3 regions of the Cryobacterium lyxosi genome follow, and region 2 is predicted to be linked to each of the others. Evidence: riboswitches for the same ligand, from Rfam matches in the RefSeq annotation. Region 2 holds a riboswitch; each other region holds the start of a gene.

Region 1 (7,406 bases), on a different contig from region 2:
ATCCTGCCCGAAGGTCGGCTCATCGAGCACGAGCAGGCGGGGACGGGTCGCGAGAACGGTGGCGACGGACATCCGCCTCTTCTCGCCACCCGACAGGGTGAACGGGTTGGCGTCGGCGAGATGGTCGAGTCGCAGCCGGTGCATCAGCTCGTCGACGCGGCTGGTCTGTTCGGCCTGGCTGAGCCCGAGGGCGCGCGGGCCGATCTGCAGGTCGGCCCGCACCGTCGCGGCCAGGAATTGGTGTTCCGGGTCTTGAAAGACGGTTCCAATGCGGGTCAGCAGCTGCTGGGAACGCCAGCGGTGCGGCTCGGAAACGATACCGGCCGCAAACGTGTCACTTGCCTGCAGCGTTCCCCCGGCCGGCTTCAGCAGTCCGGCCAGCGTGAGGGCGAGGGTAGATTTTCCGGCGCCGTTGGGGCCGGTCACAACGGTGGCGGTGCCGGCCCGCAGGTTGAGGGTGATGCCAGCGGCGACAACGGATGCCGCACGCCGTCCAAACGGAACGCGACCCAACGCGAGCCCCTCGGCCCGCAGCAGGGTCTGCACCGAAGTGATTGGAGAGCGCGCCGGAAACCGGGGGGGCAGGGCTGGCACCCAGACGCCGGCCTGCGCCAATCGCTCACCTTGCCTTGACAGGATTTCGCGGGTGGGGCCGTCGGCCAGCACGCCGCCGGCCGGGTCGAGCACGATGACGCGGTCGACGACGTCCTGCCAGACCTCGACCCGATGCTCGATGACCACAAAGGTGGCCCCGGAATGATCGAGGGAGCGCACAACGGCGTCGCGCACCTCGATGACACCAGTGGGGTCGAGGTTCGCGGTCGGTTCGTCGAGCAGCAACAGCCCCGGCCGCATAGCGAGCACGCCCGCCAGAGCCAGGCGTTGCTTCTGCCCGCCGCTCAGGCTCGAGGTGGGGTGGTCGAGGGGCAGGTCCAGGCCGACTTCGGCAAGAGCCTGCCGCACCCGCGGCCAGATCTCGGCGCGCGGGACGGCGAGGTTCTCGCAGCCGAATGCGACATCATCTCCGACCCTGGCCAGCACGACCTGGGAGTCCGGATCCTGCAGCACGAGTCCGACCCGCCCGCGCGCCTCGGCCGCGCGGCGACCGTCGATGAGCAGGCTGCCGGTCTCGTCGCCGTCTTCGGCATCGCCGAGCACTCCGGCCAACGCGTGCATGAGGGTACTCTTGCCTGCACCGCTGGCACCGAGCAGCAAAACCCGCTCGCCGGGCGTGACCTGCAGGTCAAGCCCGGACACCGCCTGATTGTGGCGCCCGGCGTGGCGCCAGCCCCAGTCGCGGGCTCGAATCTGTACGGCGCGGATCTGCGCGCCGTGACCGGCCGGGAACGGCGGGGTGTCCAACATCCGCTAGCTGATCGCGGCGGAGGGTGCTCGCGACCCTTCCCGACCGGCAGCAAACCGGCTCAGCGCACCGGTGCGGGCCAGGCCGCGCACGGCCAGCCAGGACAGCAGGCCGGCCAGCACGGTGCCCGACACGACAGCGGATACGAAATAGACGACCCTGTAGCCGAAATCCAATGCCGCATAGCTCGTGAAGGTCGTGTCGAGCAGACCTACTGCCACGCCGGCGCCCGCGCCAGCGAGAAGGGCGACACCGAGTCGCCAGTTGCTATAGAGGAACAGCGCGAGGATGATTTCGGCGCCCAGGCCTTCGACGACGCCCCAGATGAGCGTGGAGAAGCCCCACTGGGTGCCGATCAGCATCGACACGACAGCGGCGACGACCTCGGTGTACACGGCTGCGCCGGGCTTTCGGATGATGAGACCGCCGAGCACTCCGGCGAACAGCCAGCCACCGGCGAGGAGACCCTCGAGGCCGGGCGTGAACGCGAGGATCGCACTGAGCGGGGACCAGGCCAGGCCCCAGGCCCAGAAGATGACGCCGCTCGCAACGCCGATGACACTCGCGACGACGATGTCGACCACGCGCCAGCGAAAGTTGCGGGGCTTCTTCGCCCTCGAAGCCTGGCGAGTGGACTGACGGAGTGAAGACGTTGTAGCGTGCACTGTTCGTGCCCTTTCCGTAGGTGAATACAGGGCACGGGATCGAGAAGCCTCCCTGCGCTGGCATGATCCAGATCAGGTTCGACGGTCGAAGCTTGGTCAGCTTCCTCTCAGCCCGGTGTACCGGACTCCCGTGATACCGCCAATTCTAGCGCCCCGCCTAGACTTGCGGCATGGGAATCACGACATGAGTATCAGCATCCTGCTCGTGTTGGCGGCGCTGTATCTCCTGCTGATGCGTCGGTTCCTGATGCGGCGTCGGCGTATCGCCCAGGGATTGCCGGTGAGCGGCCCGTGGCACTTTCCGTCCTGGCTGCGGCCCAGGGTGCCTCGGTGGGCGCGCCGTCGGTTCGCGCGCCGGCCGCGCCGGCCCCGCCGTATCCGTTCTGCTCGTCGCCCCCGCCGCGCGCGCCCGGGCCCAAATGGGGGAACCGGGCTGAGTTTATAGACTGGGCCAGCGGCCCGGGCCCCGCCTAGAGAGCAAAGCTACTTCTTGAGGGCTCGGATTATTCGGGCCAGGGCGCGCCCGGCGACCAGAAGGAATGGCACACCGACGGCGAGCAGGGCGATGACGTTCGGCTCAAACCGAGCGGTGCCGCCCGACTTGACATAGGCACCGATCGGCAGCGATACGCCACCGCCGCCCCCACCGGATCCGACAGCACCGCCTTCGCCGGCATCACCGCCACCGAAACCGTAATAGCTGAGCGCCACCGGTATGAGGGTGACGCCGTCAATTTGCACGGGATCACCGTAAGCCGATTTCACACCGGCGGAACGGAAGGTTTCTGCGAGTTTTTCCGGGAGGCTGGTCATTCCAACAGGGTAGCCGACTCGTGCCTTATGGGCGAGGCTTGAAGAAGGAGGCCGAACGCACTGTTCCCGCCCCGAATCGCTCGGTCACGGAATCGACTGCCAGCTCGGCCCCGCGCCAGTCCTCGTCGGGATCCCATAAGCCAACCGATCCCGACGCTGGACCGAGCTGCTCGGCCCGCACCCCGATCAGTCGCACCCGAATACCCGACGCGGCCAGCAGGTCGAAGGCAGCGACTGCTTCCTCATAGATTCGCCGGCCGACATTGCTCGGTTCAGCGAGGGTGCGCGACCGGGTAACGGTACTGAAGTCTGTGTAGCGCAGCTTGAGTGCCACGCGCCGTGCCACGAGATCGCTGCGCCGCAGCCGTGCCGCTACAAGGTCGCACTGCCGCAGCAACTCACTGTGCAGTCGGTCGATATCGGTCACGTCGTGTTCAAAGGTCACCTCGTGGCCGACGCTCTTCTCTTCCCGCTCGACCGTTACCGAGCGTGGGTCACGCCCCCAGGACAGCTCGAACAGCTTCACACCGGAGGCCTCCCCCAGTGTTTTTTTCAGCACGTCCAAGGGCGTGCGGGCAATATCGCCGATGAGTTTCAGGCCGAGGCGCGTCAGCATCTGCTCAGTAGCGGACCCCACGCCCCAGAGTGCGGTCACGGGCAGCGGATGCAGAAACTCCACCGTCTTGTCGGCCGGCACGACGAGCAGACCGTTGGGTTTGGCCAGGCCGGAGGCAAGTTTGGCGACGAACTTGGTCGACGCCGCGCCGACGGAGCAGACGAGGCCGGTTTCGGCGAACACGCGGGCGCGAATGAGTTCGCCGATCACAGCCGGTGAACCGAACAAATTAGTCGCGCCGGCAACGTCAAGAAACGCTTCGTCGATGCCCAGCCGTTCCACCAGTGGCGTGACGTCGTCGAAGATACTCATCACTCGGGTGGAAAAGTCTCGATACTGTCCCATGTGCGGCTCGAGTACGATCGCGTTCGGGCACTGGCGCAACGCGAGCGACATGGGCATGGCCGAGTTCACACCGTATTTTCGAGCGATGTAGTTGGCCGCCGTGACGACCGAACGGCCGCCGCGGTGGCCGACGATCACCGGCAGATGCGCGAATTCAGGGTGAGAGAGCAACTCGACCGAAACAAAGAACGCGTCCAGATCAACGTGCAGCACCGTCGCCGAACGGTCGTCGACGTCGTCCGCCGAAATCTGCCGCCCGCTGCCATCCTGTCTGCCCACCGAAAAACCCTAACCCGATCCGGCTCATATGCACTACTGACAGAGGGAAAATACAATTCCACGGCATAACTCCTGCAAATCACTGCGGGAAGATGTCGGGACCGCGTCTTTTCGCGGGAGCCGTGAATCACGTCACGCAATCTGCAGGAGTTATGCGACGGGACGACACGTTTTATCGGGCAGCTAGCCGAGCGTCGTGCCGAAAACCAGCCCGAGCAGGTAGGTGACCGCGGCCGCGCCCAGGCCGATCACGAGTTGTCGCAGCGCACGCTTCAGCGGCGGACCGCCAGAGAGCAGGCCGACGACTGCGCCGGTGGCCAACAGGGCGACGCCCACAAGAATCGTGGCGACGATGATAGCCGCGTAGCCGCTCATGCCGAACAGGTAGGGCAGTACCGGCAGCAGCGCGCCCGAGGCGAAGAAGCAGAAACTCGACAGGGCCGCTCCGGTTCCGGTGCCGATGGCCTCGTGCTCGTCATGCGTGGGGGCCTGCGGGCTGACCGCCGAGATCGGTCCGGTCGCCGCGTAGGCGGTAGCGAGTACCCCGCGGGCGTGCGCCTCCGCCTCGTCTTCGGACATGCCCCGGGCCCGGTAGACAAGGGTCAGCTCGTTTGCAGCGAGATCCAGGTGGGAGAGCACGCTCTTGGCCGGCGCGGCGGGGGTGGAAGCTTCGAGCAGTTCTCGCTGGGAGCGCACCGAGACGTACTCGCCGGCACCCATCGAGAGCGCCCCGGCCAGGAGTCCGGCGATGCCGGTGAACAGAATCGTCGCGGCCGGGACCCCGGTCGCCCCGATGCCAAGCACGAGGGCGAGGTTGCTCACCAGCCCGTCGTTGACACCGAACACGGCGGCCCGAAAGGTACCCGACAGGCGTTTGCGGCCTCGGGCGGCGAGGCCACGCACGACCTCTTCGTGCACGGTCTCATCAGCGGCCATGGCGTTGGTCGCGTCCGCATCCGCGTTGTAGGGCGAGCGGCCCTCGGCCCGTTGAGCGAGGGCGAGCACGAACACCGACCCGAACCGTCGAGCGAGCAGCGCCAAAAAACGAGTGCGCAGCGCGCCGCGCCTCGGTGAGCCGATATTGCTGCCGAGCAGTTGCCGCCAGTGTTCTTCGTGCCGTCCTTCGGCATCGGCGAGGGCGAGCAAAATCTGGCGCTCCTCGCCCGCACGACGGTTCGCGAGGTCGCGATACACGGCGGCTTCGGCCTGTTCGTCAGCCAGGTACTGCCGCCACCGACGTATCTCGCGGGTCGACGGGGTGCGCTCGCCCGGCCCTGGAGTGATCGCGTTCACGCTTCCGGCGCTGCTTCCAGAAAGCTCTGCGGGATGCGCGCGGAATCGTGCGGGCCGGAGCCGTCGAGGCCGAAGAATGGTTCCTCGAATCGAACGACCCAGAATTTTTCCCGCACGACGGTCGGAGCGTAGAGCCCGGAGCCTTCCGACTCCCCCGCCGCCACGATCACGCCGATCGGGTCGTCAAGGAGCGACTCGGGAAACCGGGTGCGATCGAGCCGAACGATGACCTGCACGCCCACTCCGAAGACAGCGCTCTGACCACTCATGCGTTACTCGATCGCCTGGGCTCGTTCGAGCACGAGTTCGCGCACGCGCGCGGCATCCGCTTGTCCACGCATGGCCTTCATGACCGCGCCGATCACCGCTCCGGCGGCTTGCTGCTTACCGCCCCGAATCTTGGCGAGCACGTCGGGCTGGCCGAGCAGCGCGGCATCGATGGCCGCCACGAGCGCACCATCGTCGGAGACGACGGCGAGGCCGCGGGTGTCGACGACCTCGGCCGGGGTACCCTCCCCGGCGATGACTCCCTCGAGTACCTGGCGGGCCAGGCGGTCGGTGAGGGTTCCAGCCTCGACGAGTTCGATCAGCGCAGCGAGCTGCGCCGGTGTCACGAGCGAGTCGGCGGCGACCCCGGCCGCGTTGGCGAGCCGGGCGATTTCGCCGGTCCACCACTTGCGTGCGGCGTGAGCGGATGCCCCGGCAGCGACGGTCGCTTCGACCGCGTCGAGCAGGTCGGAGTTGACGACGTCCTGAAACTCGAGGTTCGCAAAACCCCACGCTGCCTGCAGGCGCTTGCGGCGGGCCGCGGGCGGCTCGGGCAGGGTCAGGCGAAGTTCTTCGACCCATTCGCGCGACGGCGCCATCGGCAGCAGGTCGGGCTCGGGAAAGTAACGATAGTCATCGGCGTCGCTCTTGGGCCGACCGGCACTCGTGACTCCGGTGTCTTCGTGCCAGTGCCGGGTCTCCTGCGTGATGGTGCCACCGCCGGCCAGCACGGCGGCCTGGCGCTGGATCTCATAGCGCACGGCGCGTTCGACCGAGCGCAGCGAGTTGACGTTCTTCGTTTCGGTGCGGGTGCCGAGTACGTTCGACCCGCGCGGACGCAGGGAAACGTTGGCGTCGCAGCGCACATTGCCCTCTTCCATGCGGGCGTTGGAGACGCCGAGCGCCTTAGCGATCTCACGAATGGCCGCGACATAGGTCTTGCCGATCTCGGGGGCGTCGTGTTCGGCGCCCTCGATCATCTGGGTGACGATCTCCACCAACGGCACTCCGCCGCGGTTGTAATCGACAAGAGAGTAGTCGGCACCCTGGATGCGTCCGGTGGCACCACCCATGTGGGTGAGCTTGCCCGCATCGTCTTCCATGTGGGCGCGTTCGATCTCGACGGTGACCAGACGGCCGCTTTCAAGTTCGATCGTGATCGAACCGTCGTGGCAGATCGGGTCGTCGTACTGGCTGGTCTGAAAGTTCTTCGCCGTGTCGGGGTAGAAGTAGTTCTTGCGGGCGAACCGTGAGTGTTCCGCGATCTCACACCCCAAAGCCAGCCCCAAGCGGATGCTGGATTCGATCGCCTTTTTGTTCACCTGCGGCAGCCCGCCGGGCAGGCCGAGGCAGGTGGGACAGGTGTTCGTGTTGGCGCCGGAGCCGAACTCGTTGGCGCAACCGCAGAACATTTTGGTTTTGGTGTTGAGTTCGACGTGAACCTCGAAGCCGAGCACCGGCTCGAACAGTTCGAGTGCTTTGTCGAAGTCCATCAATTCGGCCCGGTTCTTCATTTCTGCGTTGGGCATCAGACGGCTCCCTCTTTACTAGCAAACATTTCGGTCGGGGTCAGGGCTGGTGCCTGGCTGAGCATAGTGCGCCCCCAGCGCGCTTCGAGCAGCTGCTCGATGGCGGCACCGACGGTGTAGAGGCGGGCATCCGCTTTGGCGGGGGCCATGATCTGCAGGCCGACCGGCAGGCCGTCTTCGGGCGCCAGACCGATCGGGATGCTCATGCCGGGTATGCCGGCGAGGTTGGCCGGAAT
Region 2 (7,406 bases):
ATGGCACAGCAAGCCGTTCCCGGTCACAACCGTTGGCATCCCGACATTCCCGCGGCTGCGACCGTCAAACCCGGTGCCGAGTTCCGCATCGAGTGTAAGGAGTGGACGGACGGCCAGATCGGCAACAACGACTCAGCGGACGATGTTCGCCATGTCGACCTCGACCCCTGCCATATGCTCTCCGGACCAATCAGAATCGAAGGGGCCGAGCCGGGCGATCTACTCGTTGTCGACATCCTCGACATCGGTCCGGTTCCGCAGACCGTCGGCGAAAACTGCGGTGAAGGGTGGGGTTACTCGGGTATCTTCGCGAAGGTCAACGGTGGCGGGTTCTTGACCGACTATTACCCCGAGGCCTACAAGGCCATCTGGGATTTCAGTGGCCAAAACTGCACATCGCGTCACGTTCCCGGGGTGAAGTACACCGGCATCGCGCACCCCGGACTCTTCGGCACGGCCCCCTCACACGATCTGCTAGCGAGCTGGAACCGTCGCGAGCAGGCGCTGATCGACACCGACCCGCACCGTGTTCCCGCACTCGCACTGCCACCCACGGTCCGTGGAACGCTCGCAGGCACGGCAAGCGGAGACGTGGCCGACCGCATCGCCAGAGTGGGTGCGCGCACCGTTCCCCCCCGAGAGCACGGCGGCAACATGGACATCAAGAACCTCTCGCGGGGCAGCAGGATCTTCTACCCGGTCTTCGTCGACGGTGCGCTGCTCTCGGGTGGTGACCTGCACTTCAGCCAGGGCGACGGCGAGATCAATTTTTGTGGTGCCATCGAAATGGGTGGCTACATCGATATGCGCGTCGACCTCATCAAGGGAGGAATGGAGAAGTACGGCATCCACAGGAACCCAGTCTTCATGCCGGGGCGCGTCGCGCCGCTGTACTCTGAGTGGCTGACATTCGTGGGGATCTCGGTCGATCACCGTGACAACACAAACCTGTACATGGACGCCACCGAGGCCTACCGCAACGCCTGTCTGAACGCGATCGAATACCTGACCAAGTGGGGTTACACCGGAGAGCAGGCGTACCTGATCCTCGGCACGTCCCCCATCGAGGGTCGCATCGGCGGCGTTGTCGACATCCCGAATGCGGCTTGTTCGGTGTTCCTTCCGACCGAGATCTTCGATTTCGATGTGCGTCCGAACGGTGACGGACCGATCTACACTGACCGAGGACAAGTGGCCGTCGCCTCCTCCTGAGCGAATCGACGCGAGGCCGATCCAGCACAACACCGGATGGATCGGCGCCGTACCATCCGCTCGATGTGATCGCGGCCCTCTCAGAGGGTCGTGATCACGTCGAAATCTGCCACGGTGGCCCGCGCCAAGTGCACCTTCTGCTGAAGATGGCCGCTCCTCAACTCGACGGCTCCCCGTGGACCGTCGTAACCGACCCCCTCCGATACCGCGGTCAGGCAGTACACGTCGAGGCACTGCGCGGCACGAATCAGGCTCGCCAAAACGGTGATGCCCTCGTAGCAGGACTCAGCTTGGTTGTTTAGCGGAGGCGCATCCGCTCCAAAGTTGTCGGTGTACTCGCCGACGAGATCGAGCGAGCCTGCCGTTGACAGCGAGCGAAAATAGCCAGCGGAGACGTACATCTCGTCGATCGCACCGGGGCCGGACGCGATCAGCATGTTCTCCTCCATGAGCGGTGAAAAGCGGATGACGCGGTGCTGCATGTGTTCGCGTGCGAAGGCGCGATTGAAAGCAACGGCATCTTGCCCGACCAGGAACATGAGCACACCGTCTGCTCCGGAACGGATGAGCCGCCTGACCAGGGGTGCGAAGTCCTCCGTGCCCAATTGAACGAACTGCGAGCCGACCACCTGCAAGCCCAGCGCCCTCGCGTAGCTCATCGCCGCGGTCGCCGAACGACGCGGCCACACATAGTCATCACCCACGATGAACCAGCTGCGCACTCCGAGCTGATCGCGCAGCCAGGACAGGGCGGGCGCGATCTGCATCGGGGGAGTCTCTCCCGAGCAGAAGACTCCGGGATGACGCTCCCCGCCCTCGTACAAGGAGGTGTAGACGTACGGGATACGGCCCGCCATAACCGGAACGAGATGACTTCTCACGGATGAGATGTGCCAGCCCGTCAGCGCTTGGATACGCCCACGATCGATCAGCTTCGCCACGGTCTGGGCGATCTCGGGGGGCGGCGCCCCCGCATCGATGGTCTCGATCTCCACTCGACGGCCGAGCAGCCCCGTCTTGTTCAGCTTGGAAACGCACAATTCGGCTATGGCCTCGCACGACGGCCCGAATATTCCAGCCGGCCCTTGCAGAGGAACGGCCAACCCGATTCGTATCGTGTCATCGAGGACCGGAGCGCTGTGTCGGTGTCGGCGCTTATACTTTGCCAAGAGAACACCCTTGTTCGCGTGCAAATGAATAACTTCGACTAGGTCTTGAGTAAAAAGTATCCTATTGAACGGTGTTCGTTCCGGTTGGAAAGGAAGAAAGTGCAAGCGTCACCCTCCGACGGCGCGACTCTACCCGTGGACGGACCGAACATCCAGCTTGTTTCTCAAGCAAACCAGCTGTTTACGGGGCACATTGAACGTCGACTTCGAGGACACGGGATTAGCCTCGACCAGTGGCGCGTGCTGTCATATCTCTTCGACCACACGGCTTCGCCGATGGCCGAATTGGCGGCGGCGACGAATATCACGGGGCCAACGCTGACGCGAGTGGTCGATCAACTTATCGAGATGGCGCTCTGCTATCGCAACGTCGACTCCGCGGATCGCCGCCGAGTACTGGCTTATCTCTCCAAGCGGGGACGCTCCGTCGTACGAGAGCTGCTTCCTCTGATCCATGAGGCGGAGGCCGAGGTGACCTCCCATCTGTCACCGAAGGAGAACCGAGAGCTCATCCGCCTGCTGGCGCACCTCGTCGGGGGCACCGCCCAGAACCGCCCAACTATTTAGGGATGCCCTCTCACTAGCTTCCGCCATCCCAAACTTTCGCCGCAAAATCACAGCGGGACTGAACAAGGGCGAGGCCCGAAAGACGTAGCCCAGGCTATGTTCTTCGACCGCTTCGGAGAGATCCGCGACCGGTCCTTCGAGGAAAAGCACTGTCGACAAAGTCGACCAGCGCGGCAGTTGATGAGTTCAGGCTTGGGACGCGAATTTGCCGGTACCGGCGGTTGCGTATACTCGGTCCCAGCGACACGGGGTGCCGACTGGATGACGGTCGGCTGAGATGACACCCGTTGAACCTGATCTAGTTCGAACTAGCGAAGGGATGTCACGGAGAATTTCGTGTACCAGAGTGGTGCCGAATCTCGTCCTTTCGCCTTACCTAAGGTGAAGAAAATCATGCAAATAGCAGAACAGATTGTCCTGGTCACCGGCGGTGCACGCGGCTTGGGTACAAGCATCGTGCACGCTTTCGCGGCTCAGGGCGCCCGGGTGGTCATTAACTATCGCAACAGCGCCGCAGCGGCGGAGACCCTGGCTGCCAGCTACGGCCCTGAACACGCTTTTGCTGTGCGGGCCGACGTCACCGACCGAGCCCAGGTCGCGGCAATATTCACGCAGGCTCAGGCACATTTCGGGGCCCCCGTGACGACGGTGGTCAATAACGCGTTGGCCGATTTCCAATTCAACGGCGATGCCCGCTCCGGCGCTGCCGACATCAGTTGGGACGAGTTTGAGGCGCAGTTCTCTGGCAGTGTCCGCGGTGCCCTGAACACGACCCAGCAGGCGCTGGCCGGCATGCGCGAGGCCGGGTTTGGCCGCATTATCAACATCGGCACGAACCTATTCCAAAACCCGGTGGTGCCGTACCACGACTACACGGCCTCCAAGGCCGCACTGCTCTCGTTGACCCGCACCCTTGCCTCAGACCTTGGCCCGCACAACATCGCGGTGAACATGGTCTCCGGGGGGCTGTTGCGCACCACGGATGCCAGCGCAGCCACCCCCGAGGACGTGTTCGACTTCATTGCCGCGTCCACCCCGCTGCGCAGGGTGACAACCCCCGACGAATTTGCCGATGCGGTACTTTTTTTTGCTTCCCCCTGGGCGCGGTCGGTCACCGGGCAGAACCTGGTGGTCGACGGCGGCCTGGTGATGAACTAGGGGCGCGCCGCTCATGTCAGCTCCGCGCCAGCTTCACTTCAATGCATTCCTCATGGGTTGTGGCCACCACGGTGCCGCTTGGCGGCGGCCGCAGTCGCCCGCCGACCAGTTGGGAGACATCAGTTTCTATGAACGGCTCGCCCAAAGCGCTGAACGTGGGTTCTTTGACGCCGTGTTCTTCGCCGACGGGCATGCCGTCGGTGATGTGAGTACCGGCCCGCGGTGGTTTCTTGAGCCGTTGACCGCGATGGCCGCGATGGCGCGGGCGACGAGCCGCATCGGGCTGGTCAGCACCGTCTCGGCATCCTTTTACACGCCCTTCCACGCGGCGCGCATGCTTGCATCGTTGGATCACATCAGTAAGGGGCGCATCGGCTGGAACGTGGTAACCTCCATGTTTGACGCCGAAGCCCGCAACCATGGGATGGACGTGCTGCCCTCCCATGATCAGCGCTACAGCCGGGCAGCGGAGTTCATCGAGGTGGCACTGAAATTGTGGGATTCGTGGGAGGACGATGCTTTGGTCCTGGACCGCGGAGGTGTTTATGCTGACCCGACCCGGGTGCGAGCGATCGGCCACTCCGGCGAACACTTCCGGGTGGACGGTCCGCTGACGGTGCCGCGCCCGCCGCAAGGTCGACCGGTATTGTTCCAGGCTGGCGCTTCCGACCCTGGCCGGGCGCTGGCCGCCCGTTATGCCGAAGGAATCTATGCGGTGGCCTATGACCTCGCCAGCGCGCAGGAGTATTACCAAGATGTGAAGAGGCGCATTACCGAAGCCGGCCGCGATCCGGATGCGGTGTTGATCATGCCCGGACTCGTCACTTATGTCGGGTCCACACAAGCGCAGGCGCAGGCGAAGCAGGCGGAGGTCGACGCCCTCCTACCGACCGAGCAGTCGCTCGCGCAGCTGAGAACGTTCGTGCAACAGGATTGCAGTAACTGGGACTTGGATGCGCCGGTGCCGCCGCTGCCGCCGCTGGCAGGCTTCACCGGGCCTCAGGGCCGGTATGCGACCATCCTACGAATTATCCAGGCTGAGCAGCCCACGGTCAGGCAGTTACTGGGCCGGCTTGCCGCCGGCGGTGGGCATTGCACCATGGTCGGAACGCCGGAGCAGATCGCCGACCAAATCGAGTTGTGGTTTCATTCCGGTGCCGCAGACGGCTTCAATGTCATGCCGCCGCTGCTGCCGGAATCCTTGGACGAGTTCGTGGACCGGGTGATCCCTGTGTTGCAACGGCGCGGTCTGTTCCGCACCCGCTACACCGCCGATACCTTGCGTGGGCATCTGGGGCTACAACGCCCCACGGTCGGCGCTGACGCTTAGGGTGCACTGGACGAGCGGGTTTCCTCGTGCAGGGTCGCCAGGAGTGTGCGTTCGTATCCGGCGAACTCTGCTGAGGTGGTCATCGACAGCGCGCGCGGCCGTGGCAGGTCGATGGTCAGGTTCAGCCGCACGGATGCCGGCCGCGCACTGAGAACGACCACCCGGTCGGCGAGGTAGATGGCCTCACGGATGTCGTGGGTGATCAGCACCGCAGTCCAGGCGTTTTGGGACCACACCCCCTGCAACCAGGACTGCATGTCCGTGCGGGTGAGGGAGTCCAGAGCCCCGAAGGGTTCGTCCAGCAGCAGGACATCTCTGCCCTGCACCACGGTGCGCAGCAAGGCCGCGCGCTGGCGCATGCCCCCGGAGAGTTCGAAAGGATGTGCATCTTCAAAACCAGACAGGCCGAAGGCTGGAAAGAGACTGGCCGCCCGTGCTCGGGCGATCTTCTTTGTTTCCCCCGCAACCTCGAGGCCGAGGGATGTGTTCTCCAGAATGCTGCGCCAGGGGAACAACAAATCTTTCTGCGGCATATAGGCGAAGTGTTCATGTTGACCGGTGACGACATCCCCGTCGACGAGGATCTCGCCGGAACTGGCCGTCTCCAGGCCGGCCATGATGTTGAACATGGTGCTCTTGCCGCATCCGCTCGGACCGATCACGGCAACGAATTCACCCGGCTGCGCCGAGAAGGCGACGTCGTCGAGGACCGACCGTACCTGCCCGTGGCCGAGCGGAAACGACTTGCATATTCCGCGCAATTCGATCTTCGGGGGCGTTGCCTCAACCATGCCGGCTCCTGCGTTCCTTCGAGTGCCAAGGGATGATCGCCCGTTCGGCGACATAGGTCAACAGAAACAGGCACACGCTCACGAACGCGGTCACCGCAACGGCCGCCAACACAAGATCGGTGCGAAACGAGTTCTTCATCATCGCCATATAAATGCCCAGGCCTCGCTCGGCGCCGACATACTCGGCAAAAATGGCACCGGTGACGGCGTAGGCGATTCCGATTCGGAGGGCTGTGAAGAACGAGGGAAGCGCCGACGGAAGACGCACGTACACGAACTGCTTCCACCGGTTGGCCCCCATGCTGCGCAGCAGATTGATCGCGTCTCGATCGGTGCGGTTGAAACCGTCAATCAGTCCGACCGTGACCGGAAAGAATGTCACCAGGGCGATGACGATGACTTTGGGCAGCATTCCGAACCCGAACCAGATAACCATCAGCGGCGCGATCGCGATGATGGGTATGGCTTGGGATGCCACCAGCAGTGGTACCAGCGCTCGCCGTAGCCCGGGCGAAAAATCGATCAGGATCGCCAGCGTCCAAGCGACGGTCAGGGAGACGGCGAAGCCGAGAAACGTTTCTTGCAGGGTAGGGAGCGTATTCTCCCAGATCGCGGTGCGGGCCTCCCAGCCCTGCTGAAGAATGCGCTGCGGGGAGGGCAAAATCGCCGGTTGCACTCCACCGACCGTTACCGCCACCTGCCAGGTGATCACGAGCGCGGCGAGGATCGCGGCAGGAGGCGCGAGCGCCGAGAGTACCCTCGTGCGGGGCGCTGGAGCCGGCTTCACGGTGATGCTATTTTTCACTAAGGTAGCGCTCGGTGAACAATGTCGACGTGTCCAGCGATGCCGTGAGCGGTTTGCCGTCTTCGTCGGCCAAGAGGCCGGCACCGTAGAGGAAATCGGCCAGCTCCTGCCAAGTGTCTGCCGACTGAGTGCCCACCTTACCGTTGGCATCTTTGAGGTAGGAAGCGCTCAGTTTTTTCTGGCTTTGGTAAACGAGTTCCGTGTTTTCGAAGGCGCCGGGATTGGCATCGATCAAAATCTTCGCCGCGGCATCTGGATTATCGGCCGCGAACTGGTAGCCCTGTTGCAGGGCCTGAACGAACTGAGCAGTGGCGGTGGGGTGCTTGGCTGTCCAGGCCCGGTTTGCCTCGACGATCACCGAGTATTGGTCCGGT
Region 3 (7,406 bases), on a different contig from region 2:
ACGTGGTTCCACATCACAGGTATGGTTCCCTCCGACTGGTCTCGGTTTCACGACCTCCACACGCGCACGGAAGTCATCGTGGACCTCGGTTTTCTGTCTGGCCAGGCCGGGTTCCAGGCGGAAGGTCTGGTCTTCACCGCGCAGGGGCACATCGTGAAAGCGGTGGAGCCGTTCAATAACTATGTGCCGCTGATCGCCCAGCCGGGAGAGCAGGTTGATATCTACATTGAAGCCGCGTCCAACCCCGACGTGGGAAGTGACTGGGGCTTTCAGCCGACACTCGTGGGTGACAAGGCTACGGCGGGTATCGAACCGATCTACCGCCTGCGCCGCATGGACGTTGCTTTGCTCGACACCCAAGTGTGGAAACTGGACCAAGACGTGTGGACACTGTTTGGACTCATGGAACAGCTGAGCCCTGACCTACCGCGTACCGCTGAGATTCTTCGGGCGCTGGAAAAAATGACCGACCAAATGGACCCCGAGGATGTGAGCGGCACGGCATCCCTCGGCCGCGCTTTACTGGCGCCCCTTCTGGCGCAACCCGCCTACGCCAGCGCCCACCGAGTCATCGCTGTCGGGCACGCCCACATCGACTCGGCCTGGCTCTGGCCGGTGCGTGAAACCATTCGCAAGTGTGCGCGCACGTTTTCAAACGTGTTGCACCTGATGGATGAAGACCCCGACTTCATCTTCGCCTGTTCGTCGGCGCAACAGTATTCATGGATGAAGCAGCACTATCCGGAACTGTTTGAACGCATCCGGACGCGCGCACTCGAGGGCCGCTTCGTTCCGGTGGGCGGTATGTGGGTCGAATCCGACACCAACATGCCCAGCGGGGAATCGCTGGCTCGGCAGCTGCTCGTGGGCAAGGCTTTCTTCATGCAGGATTTCGGCATCGAACCCCTCGAAATCTGGCTGCCGGACTCGTTTGGATACACGGCGGCATTCCCACAAATCGTGACCGCGGCGGGATCGAAATACTTCCTCACCCAAAAAATCAGTTGGAACGAAACCAACACCATGCCTCACCACACCTTCGCTTGGGAGGGAATTGACGGCACCCAGGTCTTCACCCACTTTCCACCGGTGGATACCTATAACTCGCTGTTATCGGGGGAAGAATTGGCCCGGGCTCAACGCCAATACTCCGAGAAGGGTGCGTCAAACGTGTCGCTGGTACCGTTCGGTTTTGGAGACGGTGGCGGTGGGCCCAATCGGGAGATGCTCGCAGCGGCGGAGCGTACGCGTTCGCTCGAGGGTTCACCGACCGTGCGTATGGCCAGCCCGCGGGCGTTCTTCGAGGAGGCGGAGGCCACGTATGCCAACCCGCCCGTGTGGTCGGGGGAGCTCTACCTGGAATTTCACCGTGGTACCTACACATCGCAGTCCAGGACCAAATCCGGAAACCGTCGCAGCGAGCACCTGCTTCGGGAGGCCGAGCTCTGGGCATCAACGGCGTACTTTTATATGGGCGCTGACTATCCCTACGAACGACTGGCTGCTGCCTGGCAGACCGTGTTGCTCAATCAATTTCACGATATTCTGCCCGGAAGCTCTATCGCGTGGGTGCATCAGGTTGCCGAAGCGGCCTACGAGACCGTGCGAATCGATCTCGAAGACCTGATCGCGACATCCGTGGCGGCGCTCACCTCCTCGGCGCAAACGGATGCGACGCCGGTGAGCTTCAATGCGTCACCGTTCCCGGTAGCGGGAGTGCCTGCCCTGTCTGCTGCGCCGCGGATACCAACCGGAGCCGTGCGCCTTCATCAGGCCGATGGGGCGTTCGTGCTCGAGAACGACGTCGTGCGGGCATCCATCGATGCACGTGGGCTCCTCATTTCCTTGGTAGACCGCGTGAGCGGAAGAGAAGCCGTGCCCGCGGGGCAAGCGGGCAATGTGCTCCAACTTTTTCGGGATACCCCGACGCAGTGGGACGCGTGGGACATCGACGAGCACTACGACCGAAACGGCGTGGAACTTCTGGAAGCAGAAGAAGTCAAGGTGCTCGTGCAGAGTGCAGGGCTGGTCACGGTGCGCGTGACGCGGCGCTTCGGGGGGTCATCCGTTCAGCAGGATCTGACCGTACTCGGTGACCAGCCGAGCCTGGACATCGTGACGACGGTTGACTGGCATGAGCGTCAAAAATTGTTGAAGTTGGCTTTTCCGCTCGACGTGCACGCTGACCGCGCTGCGTCTGAAATACAGTTTGGCCACATTTATCGGCCGACCCACGTCAACACGTCCTGGGATGCTGCTCGCTTCGAGACCTGCGCACACCGGTGGGTTTTCGTCGGGGAGCCGGGCTTCGGGATTGCGATTGCCAACGACTCAACCTATGGGCATGACATCAGCCGCACTACTCGAGTCGGGGGAGGGACGACCACGACTGTGCGGGAGTCACTGCTGCGTGCGCCGACGTTCCCTGACCCAACTGCGGATCAAGGAGTGCACACGCTTCGCACCTCGATAAGTCTGACGCCAGACGTACTCGGAGCTGCGGCGCAGGGCTACCGGATCAACCTGCCGCTGCGCGATGTGGTCGGCGCGGCCGTAGCGCCCGTAGTCGTGAGCGAGTGCCCATCGATCGTGGTCGAAGCCGTAAAACTGGCCGAAGATCGTTCCGGTGACCTTATCGTGCGACTGTACGAGGCGAGCGGTTCGCGCTCCACGGGCACTGTCAGCTTCGGCTTCACTGTCTCAGAAATCGTCGAGACCGATCTGCTCGAACGCACTGTCGCCCCTGTAGCAGTGCAGTCGACAACCGATGCTGGTGGTCGATTGGTGCTGCGCGCTTTCCAGATCATCACCCTGCGAGTTGCCCGTTCTGCCGCAGAGGGCGAGGGGAGCCTGCGCCACCATTCGTAGGCAGGCTCCCATCGTTGGCGTGACTATCTGCGAAATACTTTGTGCAGCCAGTCGTTGAGCGGTCGCAGAGCCGGCGGCGCATAGGCGTGCTCCAGGGTGACCGCGTGCGCGGTTGTGCGCTGAATGCGCGCGCGTATAGGGTGATCCTTGACACGGGGTGCCGCACATAGTGTGCGTGCTGAGATCAATACCCGTCGAACCTGTCTAGTTAGTACTAGCGAAGGAATGTCACGGATGACTGATCAAACCTCCCAGCTCGCGCTGCGGCAAACGCCTCGAATTCTCAGTATCGCCGGAACCGATCCGACCGGCGGCGCCGGGATTCAAGCCGACCTGAAGAGCATTGCGGCCAACGGCGGCTACGGCATGGCGGTCATCAGTGCTCTGGTCGCGCAGAATACGCGCGGGGTGCGCTCGGTGCACACCCCGCCGGTGGCTTTTCTGCGCGCACAATTGAACGCCGTGAGCGACGATGTAACCATCGATGCCGTCAAGATCGGCATGCTCGCGCAACTCGACGTCATTACCGAGGTGCGCTCCTGGCTCATGGAGTGTCGACCGCCCGTGGTGGTGCTCGACCCGGTGATGGTGGCAACGAGTGGCGACCGGCTACTTGACCGCTCAGCCGAGCAAGCGCTGCGCGACCTGATCCCTCAGGTCGATCTCGTCACGCCCAACGTTCCCGAGCTGGCTGTTCTGCTCGGGGAGCACCCGGCGGCCACCTGGGCGGAGGCCCTGGAGCAGGGCGGAAGGTTGTCTGCTCGCACCGGTGTCACCGTGCTGGTCAAGGGCGGCCATCTCAACGAAACCAGCTGCCCGGATGCCCTGGTCAACACCCAGGGGTTACTGTCGCACAGCGTGGTCGAGGTCGCGTTGCCACGTATCCGCACCAGGAACACGCACGGCACCGGATGCTCGCTCTCCTCGGCCATGGCCACGGTGCAGGCGAGAACCGGTGACTGGGCGCAGTCCCTCGTCGAGGTCAAAGACTGGCTCCAGGACGCCCTGGCCCACGCCGACGACCTCGAGGTCGGCCAGGGAAATGGCCCGATTCACCACTTTCATCAGCTGTTCGCCCGTGCAACAGCAGTATCCACTCTGACTGCAGGCGTGCGATGAACGCGGTACGGTCGGTGGGACTAGCCGAGTGGCGGGAGGCTGGCGAGCAGACGCTGAGCGGCATCCGTCGGGTCGTCGGCGTCGGTGATCGCGCGCACCACCACTACCCGGGTGGCGCCGGCGTCGACGACTTGGGCGATGTTGCCGAGGTCGATGCCGCCGATGGCGAACCAGGGGCGCAGGCTGCCGACGGTGGCGCTCTGCGCGGCCGCATAGCGCAGCAGGTCGGTTCCGACCGCTGCGCGGCCGGGTTTCGTTGGCGTAGCCCAGACCGGACCGACACAAAAATAGTCGAGGTTCTCGGCGGTGACGGCGGCATCCACCTGCTCGATGGTGTGGGTGGACAGGCCGATCCGCGCAGCCGTGCCGAGCAGTGTGCGGGCGGCAGGCAGCGGCAGGTCAGTCTGGCCGACATGAAAAACCGGTGCGCCGGAGAGGCCGGCGATATCCGCTCGGTCGTTGACCGCCCAGAGCCGGGCGTGACGGTCGGCGACCGTGTGCAGAACCTCGAGATAGTGAAGTTCCTCGGCCGCGTCGATGTTCTTATCGCGCAGTTGGATGATGTCGACCCCGCCGGCGAAGGCGGCATCCACGAAGTCGGCGAAATCGCCGCGATCTTTTCTGGCATCGGTGCAGAGATACAGCCGGGCGGTGATGGGGTCCATGCGACCAACCCTAAGGGGCGCTGCCGTGGCATCGGTGCACACCATGAGTGAGCGGGAAGCGCAGCGAACAGTTGATGTTGCCGTCATTGGCGGCGGCGTCATCGGGCTCGGCATCGCCTGGACGCTGGCGCATTCCGGCCGTAGCGTGGTCGTCATCGACCCCGACCCGGCCGGCGGTGCCACCTTCGCTGCAGCCGGAATGCTCGCCGCGGTGAGCGAACTGCACTATCGGGAAGAGGCATTGCTTGATCTCATGCTCGCGTCCTCGAAGTTGTATCCCGACTTCATCGACTCGCTCGGAACCGATAGCGACGCTACCGGATACCAGCGAACGACAACGCTGAACGTGGGCGCGGACGCGGCCGACCGGCAAGCCCTCGCCGACCTGCGTGCTGTGCAGGTGGCCAATGGATTGGGTGTCGAGCCCCTCACCGTGCGCGAAGCGCGGGTGCTTGAACCGCTGCTGAGCCCCCAGGTCTCCGGCGCTTTTTTGGTGGAACAAGATCACCAGGTCGACCCGCGACGGCTCACCGAGCGCATCCAGCTCGCGCTCGCCGCCCTCGCGCCCAACGGCCAGGACGCCGTGATTCGGGTGCGTGCGCGTGGATTACTGCACGCCGATGCAACGGATGCCTCCTCGCGCGTTACCGGCGTCGCCCTGGCTGACGGCAGCTCGATCCAAGCCGATGAGGTGGTCGTGGCCAATGGACTCTGGGCGGGCGGGTTGGACGGGCTCCCCGAGCACCTGCGCCTGCCGCTTCGCCCGGTGTACGGGGACGTACTTCGATTGCGGGTGCCCGAGCACCTTCGGCCGCTGCTCACCTGCACGGTGCGCGGGTTGGTGCACGGGGTGCCGGTCTACCTGGTTCCGCGCACCGACGGAACGCTCGTGATCGGAGCCACCCAGCGCGAAGACGGCTCGGGCGTGGTCTCGGCCGGCGGCGTATACCAGCTGTTGCGTGATGCACAGGCCCTGGTGCCGGCGGTCAGCGAGCTGGAGCTGATCGAAACGACCGCTCGGGCCCGTCCGGGAACGCCGGACAATGCACCGTTCCTCGGCCGTGTCGGGTGTTTAAACGGTGACATCGCCGGCCTCATCATTGCCACCGGATTCTTTCGTCACGGTGTACTGCTCACCCCGGTCGCAGCCCAGTACTGCCTGCAGCTCATCGAGGGCATTGCAGACGATCGGTGGCGAAATTTTCGGCCCGATCGATTCTCGGCGAGCCGAGAGCCCGCATCCGCTTCACTGAAAGGAGGCCTATCGTGACCGTGATCATCTCCGTCAATGGCCAGAAACGAACCGTATCCGGCGGCACCGTGACCGACCTCGTAGCCGAGATCACCGGGCGACGCATCGAAACGGGCGGCCATGCAGCCGACGGCGGCCGCCTCGGAGTAGCCGTGGCGCGCAACGCCGCGGTCGTTCCCCGCAGCCTGTGGTCGACTACCGGGCTGACGGCGGGCGATGAGATTGAAATTGTTTCTGCAGTCCAGGGAGGTTGACCGTGCAGACCGCACACTTCACGAACACTGACAGCCTGGTGATTGACGGCGTGGCGCTGACCTCCCGCCTGATCATGGGCACCGGGGGAGCACCGAGTCTCGATGGCCTCGGTGAAGCACTGCGAGCGTCGGGAACCGAACTCACCACGGTCGCCATGCGGCGGCACAGCGCAGCGACCACCGGTTCACTCTTCGAACTGCTGGTCGAGAATTCCATCCGGGTGCTGCCGAACACCGCCGGCTGTTTCACCGCGCGCGATGCGGTACTGACCGCCGAGCTGGCTCGGGAAGCCCTAGAAACCGACTGGATCAAGCTCGAGGTCATCGCCGACGAGCAGACCCTGCTGCCCGATGCGGTCGAACTGGTGGAGGCCACCGAACAGCTCGTTGCGCGGGGCTTCAAGGTGTTCGCGTACACCAATGACGACCCGGTGCTCGCGCTCCGGCTCGAACACCTGGGCGCTGTGGCCGTGATGCCGCTCGGGGCGCCGATCGGCACCGGGCTCGGCATTCTCAACCCGCACAATATCGAGCTGATCGTGGCCCGCGCCGGTGTTCCCGTGGTGCTCGATGCCGGAATCGGTACCGCCTCTGACGCTGCGCTGGCGATGGAATTGGGCTGCGATGCAGTGCTGCTGGCCACCGCCGTGACACGCGCGCAGAACCCGCCGCTCATGGCCGATGCATTCAAGCACGCCGTACTGGCAGGACGGAGGGCCGCCCAGGCCGGCCGCATTCCGCGGCGCCAGCACGCGCTGGCGTCGTCACCGATGGCCGGGCGGCCCGACCTGTGACGCGGATGCCGGTGCTCGCGCCGCTCGTCGAACCCGGCGAGGAGCTCACCAAAGCCGAGCGCGAGCGGTATTCGCGCCACATTCTTATTCCCGAAATCGGAATGCTCAGCCAGCGACGGCTGAAAAATGCGCGCGTTCTCGTAATCGGCGCCGGCGGACTCGGCTCGCCGGTGCTGCTCTACCTCGCAGCCGCCGGGGTGGGCACGCTCGGCATCGTCGATCACGACACCGTGGACCTCAGCAACCTGCAGCGCCAGATCATCCACGGTACCTCAGGCCTCGGCCACTCGAAACTAGAATCGGCAGCGGCCGCGGTCGCCGAGCTCAATCCGCTGGTCACGGTGCACCAGCACGACGTCTGGCTTAGTGCGGCGAATGCCCTCGACCTGTTCGCCCAGTACGACCTGATCGTCGACGGCGCCGACACCTTCGCCACGCGTTACCTGGTCAGCGA

Evidence for each region. Region 2 has a riboswitch for thiamine pyrophosphate ahead of E3T27_RS14685 (3-oxoacyl-ACP reductase). Riboswitches for the same ligand answer to the same signal wherever they lie in the genome.
Region 1: another riboswitch for thiamine pyrophosphate. It lies ahead of E3T27_RS01025 (ECF transporter S component); the one in region 2 lies ahead of E3T27_RS14685 (3-oxoacyl-ACP reductase).
Region 3: another riboswitch for thiamine pyrophosphate. It lies ahead of thiD (bifunctional hydroxymethylpyrimidine kinase/phosphomethylpyrimidine kinase); the one in region 2 lies ahead of E3T27_RS14685 (3-oxoacyl-ACP reductase).

What each region holds. Positions count from the first base shown of each region.
Region 1 is NZ_SOGT01000002.1:6,628-14,033, reverse strand. It holds gene E3T27_RS01030 (ABC transporter ATP-binding protein) at 1-1,365, opposite strand, end outside; gene E3T27_RS01025 (ECF transporter S component) at 1,369-2,028, opposite strand; TPP riboswitch at 2,060-2,170, opposite strand; gene E3T27_RS01020 (hypothetical protein) at 2,512-2,841, opposite strand; gene dinB (DNA polymerase IV) at 2,867-4,081, opposite strand; gene E3T27_RS01010 (VIT1/CCC1 transporter family protein) at 4,265-5,374, opposite strand; gene E3T27_RS01005 (hypothetical protein) at 5,371-5,643, opposite strand; gene gatB (Asp-tRNA(Asn)/Glu-tRNA(Gln) amidotransferase subunit GatB) at 5,647-7,170, opposite strand; gene gatA (Asp-tRNA(Asn)/Glu-tRNA(Gln) amidotransferase subunit GatA) at 7,170-7,406, opposite strand, start outside.
Region 2 is NZ_SOGT01000015.1:251,335-258,740, forward strand. It holds gene fmdA (formamidase) at 1-1,212, shown strand, start outside; gene E3T27_RS14675 (substrate-binding domain-containing protein) at 1,293-2,381, opposite strand; gene E3T27_RS16660 (MarR family winged helix-turn-helix transcriptional regulator) at 2,517-2,948, shown strand; partial or broken gene E3T27_RS17405 (Tn3 family transposase) at 2,986-3,110, shown strand; TPP riboswitch at 3,185-3,285, shown strand; gene E3T27_RS14685 (3-oxoacyl-ACP reductase) at 3,342-4,106, shown strand; gene E3T27_RS14690 (LLM class flavin-dependent oxidoreductase) at 4,120-5,436, shown strand; gene E3T27_RS14695 (ABC transporter ATP-binding protein) at 5,433-6,227, opposite strand; gene E3T27_RS14700 (ABC transporter permease) at 6,220-7,032, opposite strand; gene E3T27_RS17080 (ABC transporter substrate-binding protein) at 7,022-7,406, opposite strand, start outside.
Region 3 is NZ_SOGT01000008.1:222,511-229,916, reverse strand. It holds gene E3T27_RS07295 (alpha-mannosidase) at 1-2,868, shown strand, start outside; TPP riboswitch at 3,012-3,111, shown strand; partial or broken gene thiD (bifunctional hydroxymethylpyrimidine kinase/phosphomethylpyrimidine kinase) at 3,094-3,939, shown strand; gene thiE (thiamine phosphate synthase) at 4,008-4,652, opposite strand; gene thiO (glycine oxidase ThiO) at 4,696-5,922, shown strand; gene thiS (sulfur carrier protein ThiS) at 5,925-6,158, shown strand; gene E3T27_RS07270 (thiazole synthase) at 6,233-6,952, shown strand; gene moeB (molybdopterin-synthase adenylyltransferase MoeB) at 6,958-7,406, shown strand, end outside.